DNA from 2 places in the Pseudobacillus sp. 179-B 2D1 NHS genome. Region 1 is predicted to be linked to the other one. Evidence: predicted binding sites of a transcription regulator. Region 1 holds the regulator's gene; the other holds the start of a gene.
The links. The regulator LexA, encoded in region 1, represses DNA repair genes until DNA is damaged. The targets are predictions, from matches to a motif close to CGAACATATGTTCG.

Region 1 (3,215 bases):
TTGAAGCAATGACAGAAGAGGTGGCTTTAATCGTCTTGCCGAGCATCCTTTACCGGAGCGGGCAAATTCTTGACATAAAGCGCATAACGAAAGAAGCCCATAAACGCAATATTTTAATTGGCTTCGACCTGTGTCATTCAATTGGAGCAATTGAACACCAATTGAACGAATGGGAAGTAGACTTTGCGGTTTGGTGCCATTATAAATATTTAAATAGCGGTCCGGGCAGTGCCGGTGGATTATATGTAAATAAAAAACATTTTGGCAAGCTGCCAGGTCTTGCCGGATGGTTTGGTTCGAACAAAGAGAAACAATTTGATATGGAGCATACGTTCATGCCGGCAGAAGCGGCAGGAGCCTATCAGATCGGCACACCTCATATATTAAGTATTGCTCCATTGATCGGTTCACTCCAACTCTTTGAAGAGGCGGGTATAGAGAACCTCCGAAAAAAGTCTTTATGTATGACGCGTTATATGATCGAGCTCACTTCAGAAGAACTGAGCGAAGCCGGTTTTAAGATAGGGAATCCCTTGGAAGACAAGAGACGGGGCGGACACATTTATTTGGAGCATAAAGAAGCTGCACGGATTTGTAAAGCGTTAAAAGTGAATGGAGTTATTCCAGATTTTCGAGCTCCTCATGGGATCAGGCTTGCTCCAGTCCCTTTATATAACACGTATGAAGAAGTGTGGAAGGCGGTGCAGATTTTAAAGAAGATTATGAAGGAGGAACAATATAAACAGTTTGAGAATGAACGTGGCATTATTGCGTAAGTGGGGAACTCAATCATCAATTTTTTCTGCCTCTGGCCTATAAAGGTCCAGGGGTTTTTGGTGGTTGAAGAGACTCTGACTCTCTTGCTTTTAATCTAGCAATGGAACTTTCGATTGTTGTTCGGTGAATGGCTTTTCTCATTAAACAATCATATCTTCTTTAGGCTCGTCATATGATAGGTTAACTGCTATTCTATTACTCTTGCAAAAAAGTTAAAACTCCTTTCCGCACAATAGAGCAGAAAGGAGTTTGTCCAGCAGTTAATGGATATCCCGGTAGACGCCAATCACTTTGCCAAGGATAGTAGCAGACGACAGAATAATTGGTTCCATGGATGAATTTTCAGGTTGAAGGCGAATAAAGTCTTTTTCTTTAAAAAAGCGTTTAACGGTGGCTTCGTTTTCCTCGGTCATCGCTACAACTATTTCGCCATTTTTGGCTGTCTGTTGCTGGCGTACGACGACATAATCACCATTTAGAATGCCGGCTTCAATCATACTGTCGCCCATGATTTCCAGCATAAATACATTGTCATCGGCAGGTGCAAGCCGCTCCGGTAAAGGAAAATATTCTTCAATATTTTCGATGGCGGTAATAGGCATTCCGGCTGTTACTTTCCCGATTAATGGCACACTTACTACTTTTTGTCTCGGTACGCTTTCTTCCAATTCCAATATTTCGATCGCGCGTGGTTTCGTTGGATCGCGGCGGATCAGTCCTTTGCTCTCCAGACGAGAAAGATGGCCATGGACAGTGGAGCTGGATGCCAATCCAACTGCTTCCCCGATCTCGCGCACGGAAGGAGGATAGCCTTTTGCTTTAACTTCAAGCTTGATGAAGTCCAAAATATCTTGCTGCCTCTTCGATAATTTTGTCATTTGTCTGCACCTCTTAGATTATCTCTTTTCTGTATTATAACATGTCACTTTTTAGGATACAAACATAAGTTCGAATGAAATCTTGACTCAAACAAATGTTCCTATTAAAATAAAGATAAATATACGAACGAGTATTCGCTTGAAGGGGATGTTGAATGATGAAAGTGTTTGTTAAAAAGAATTCTTTTGTTCTGTTATTTATGGCTGTTACAATTATGGCAGGAAGCATGCTGATCTTTAATGTGAGTGAGAAACGTCTTCCTTACGAAGAAATCACCGTACGGGAAGGGGACTCTCTCTGGAGCATTGCCAGACAGTATAATAACAGCAAGGAAATGGAAGAAGAGGACTTTATCATGTGGATACAAAAAGAGAACAAGCTGCATTCCGTTAAAATATTACCGGGAGACACTCTCGTTATTCCCATTACTTCGCATTCATCTCATACTGGCGGCCAGATCGCTTTTAAAGGAGAGTAATTTCAAGTGAAAGCTATTATATATTGCCGTGTAAGCACAAAAAAAGAAACACAGGAAACGTCGCTTCAACGGCAAGAGGAAGAACTGCTCAGCCTTGCCTTCCGAAAAGGATATGAAGTGGCAGCGGTGATTAAAGAGCAAGTGAGTGGCTATGAATTAGATCGGCCGGGAATGCTTGATTTGCTAGATCTAGTGAAAAAGGAATCGATTGATGCTGTACTGATTCAGGATGAAACACGAATTGGACGAGGCAATGCTAAAATTGCTTTGCTGCACTGCTTGTTTAAAGAAGGAGTAAAAGTATTTAGCATCGCTGATGATGGAGAGCTGCAGCTGTCAGAATCAGATTCAATGGTTATTCAAATTGTTAGCATGGTAGAAGAATACCAGCGGAAGATTCATAATTTAAAAATCAAGCGAGGAATGAAACGGGCGGTAGAAAACGGTTTTCGACCTGAAGACAATTTAAAGAATAGAGGAAACCCAGCCGGAAGAGAGAGGAAGGAAGTGCCGATGGAAGAAATTGTCCGTCTACGCCGCAATAACCTTACTTTCGAAGAAATAGCTGCTACTTTAAACGGCTTTGGTTATCGGGTATCTAAGGCGACAGTTCACAGACGATTTAAAGAGTATGCTGAACAGGCGGATAAAGATCTTGAATAGGCATCTTTCTTGTTTATTCCTTTCCCTTTTAATAAAATAAAGGCAAGAATATATTAAAGAAAAAGAAAGGAGAGTCTGCTGATTTATAACGAATTGGCAGTAACCCCATCTATGCTTTCTCAAGATAAACTAGCTCGTATTAATGAGCTTTCCAAGAAATCAAAAACTGAAGGGCTGTCCGCAGAGGAACAAGCAGAGCAGACAAGCCTGCGCCAAGAATACTTACGTGCTTTTCGCTCGTCCATGAAAAATACAGTGGAATCGGTGCGTATTTTTGATCCTGAAGGCAATGAAGTGACACCTGAAAAAATTAAAGACATTCAAAAACGTAAAAGAATGCATTAATGAGCCGGCAAACGCTGGCTTTTTTATATGGAGTAAACGGAAAAGAAAATGACAAATAATAGATCTTCTCAGA
Region 2 (3,215 bases), on a different contig from region 1:
TATTGGTTAAAGGATTAAGCAACCGTTATCAGTTAAACAGAGCAATAAGAAAAAGCATTTGATTAACTAATCAGATGCTTTTTTTCATCAGCAAGAGAAAGAAAGAGGAGTCGTTTATAAGCAATAAAGTATACATAAATTTCCTTTTGAAAAATAAATTATATCGAGAGAAGGTAAATTTATATCAGAGCAATAAAATGGTAATTAATTGCGCCATAAGGTATATTGACTCAGGGTATAATTTCCTATATTCTTCTTATGATATTGTGATCGCTTTATTGGTAGTTTGATAAAGTGATTCCTAATGATAAAGGCAAACTTATCGAAAGGTAAGGACGCAAAGCCGCGGGTCTAAGATTTTTAATTATGATAGCCGGGCTGCCAAAGGGGAAAATGATGGTCCTATTTGGTGAATCCAATTAAAGGTAGGGACTAATGATGCAAAATGAAGAGTTAAGAACGAGCATTAAAAGATTTTACAGCCTGATGGAAAGTTATTCGGATACTCCTGATTCAGCATTTGATTTTATTGTTTTTTTACGATCTTTTCTACGGATAAAATCTCCGTTGCCTTTGCCGACAACAGAGATAATGACGGTTCTTAAAGTTAACAAACCAGCTGTATTTTTTTCTTTAAGAGAAATGTCAAAGCGAAATGATATCCTTGAGTTTTTAACTGCGTTATCCATGGATTTTGAAAAAGCAGAGAAAAAGCTGCAAGATTTGTTAAAGAATAAACCTGTCTAGTTCAACCGCCAGCATTCTTGCTGGTTTTTTTTATGCGATAAAGATACTGTGGAACCGACGTGTCTCAAGAAAAGACAAGCAGACTATGATGCGCTTATTAGCCGTAAGCGTCCCAACGTTTAACGGTTAGAAATATACTTATTACTCCCGGGAAGCTTTTTAATATCATTCCAAGCGTTAACCGCGTCTTTATGACTTTTTGTTTTATTTTTTGGATCAGCGAAGAAGTCGCGGATAAATTGGTTATATTCAAATTGGGGGGCAATTTGTTTCTTATATGGTGAGTCTTTCTTGCACTCTTCTTCCTCGTGCCAAGCCTTTACCACATCACGATATGTTTTTCCTATATTATTTTTAAAGTAATGTTGAATATATGTAGAAAAACGGAACTTCGGACTAATCGCTGACTTGAAAAAAGCTCTAACGTCTTGGCTGCAGCGATGGTTTTCGGTAATGACCGTATCCAAACTTAACGATCTTTGTTTGTTGGGGTTTGAGCGAACCGTTAGTTTTCTGAGCGGCTTCTCTACTTTCCCCGTCTCAAGAAACATTTCAATTCTAGCTGAAAGTTCTATTTTCGAACCGGATGCGCTTATCCCATTCTCTCTGCAGCATAATCGCAATTCTTCCTTCAGCCAATAAAAATTTTTAAAATCTTGACTAGTTATATATCTTGTAAGACCAGGCCTCATCATTACACCTCCGTATACTTATTCCAGTTTAGAACAAACGTTCTTTTTTATCAATCCAATTATGGATAAAAATGTGAATGACTAACAAACATTAGCAAAACCGCTAGGTATCAACATGTTTTTTAAACCACCGCACGATGATGTAAAAGAAAAGTCATTCTGATGAAGAGATCATTTATTGGGCAGAAAGTGTGCAAAAATAAAAAACACCGACTGCTAGGATAGACTTTCAGGTTGATCATTACTATAAGAAAGCCACATGAAGTGAGTGCCATATTCATTTGAACAAAGGTAAATCATGTTTTCATACGGTTCTTCTATAAAGGCGCACAGAGGGAATTTGAGATATGAAAGGATAATTTCACCATTTTTTGTAAGCGGCGGATCACTTTGATTAGCTAGATAACTAACAAAAAAGACAGCCTAGCTATTGATTATATGAGCTGAAGAACAACTAGGTATTTCCTACTACCCATAAGGTGGTTTTTTTATTGAATTATATCCTTTTTGTGGAAATAAATATTTTTCAATAAAAGTAAAAAATTATATTGTAATTTTTGTTAGAAAGCTATAATATAAGTCTCAATCACAGAAACTATTAGAAGCGAGGATAAAAATTTGAAGTCATTTAAGATTTTACCAATTTTAGGATTGTCATTTGGATTATTGTTTTCTTCAAGTGCTTCAGCGGCTATAAAGCCTGTAGAGCGCTATGATATTTCGGACGTCGGTCCAAACCATCGGTTTTATGATTCAATTGAACGGTTTGTTTACTCTGATATTGTTGATGGATACGTCGAGTCCGAAACAATTGAAGAAGATGGCGAAATATACGATTACTCGTACATAAGTATTCGTCCAGAGGAAAAAATTAACCGCGCACAGTTCACAAAGATTTTAGTAAGTGCTTTATCTTTGAAGACTGGAACGAATGTAAAAGAATTCCCTGATGTGAAAGCTTCTAAATGGTATTATGAGCCGGTGCGTATCGCAAGTAGCCATGGGATCGTTGCTGGTGGATCTAATGGAAAGTTTAACCCGGATGCGCATATTACGCGTGACCAAATGGCAGCAATGATTTACCGGGCATTCAGCAATACAGTGGCTTTTAAAGCACCAACGAAGACATTTAAAGATGTCCCGCCTACAAACTTTGCTTATGAGGCGATTGTAAAATCTGCTGCAAACGGGATTATTCAAGGATACGGTGATACATTTAAGCCCCATGATTTAGCTACCCGAGGCCAAGCGATTGCTATGATTGACCGGGCGCTTCATCAAGAAGCGGGGAGCGAGGCCGATCAAACAGCAATCAAGACAGTTGTGAATCGCAACGTTCAAGAAGAAATGCGATTAATGAAAGAGCAAAATACAGCCGGGCTTAAAGCTCTTTATCAGGATACAGCGACAGGCTATTATTTATCGGAATCGCTTGACACGGTAGAATTACCGGGTGACATAGAGGATATGGGAGGCACTTTTACTATTGAGCAAATTGGCACTCATGAGATCAATCCTGTAACTGTCAATAAACGCTTTGCAAAAGTTCGGATGGATAATCTAAAGTATAAAGTATCATTCTCGTCACCAGATTTATCTTTCAGTATGAACGTGGATGCTTCAGGAACGGCTTATTTGAAAAAAGGCATGGACGGAAAATGGAAGATTTATAATCTTGTGCTAGATAATGAAGACATTCAAGATGATTGGGAAGCGGAGATTTCCGCAGCAGCCAATGCTTCCTAATTATACTTGTTAAAGTAGATAAAATAAAAA

Region 2: a site for LexA is predicted at 1,470-1,483, ahead of ACH0BF_RS23715 (DUF6434 domain-containing protein). Genes of this name have one in related genera too.

What each region holds. Positions count from the first base shown of each region.
Region 1 is NZ_JBIQDP010000040.1:3,469-6,683, forward strand. Features, by position in the region: gene kynU (kynureninase) at 1-776, shown strand, start outside; gene lexA (transcriptional repressor LexA) at 1,038-1,655, opposite strand; gene yneA (cell division suppressor protein YneA) at 1,811-2,134, shown strand; gene ACH0BF_RS23500 (YneB family resolvase-like protein) at 2,141-2,797, shown strand; gene ACH0BF_RS23505 (DUF896 domain-containing protein) at 2,909-3,142, shown strand.
Region 2 is NZ_JBIQDP010000041.1:18,169-21,383, reverse strand. Features, by position in the region: gene ACH0BF_RS23725 (DUF402 domain-containing protein) at 1-18, shown strand, start outside; cyclic di-GMP riboswitch class I at 303-386, shown strand; gene ACH0BF_RS23720 (hypothetical protein) at 436-747, shown strand; gene ACH0BF_RS23715 (DUF6434 domain-containing protein) at 867-1,439, opposite strand; gene ACH0BF_RS23710 (S-layer homology domain-containing protein) at 2,058-3,185, shown strand.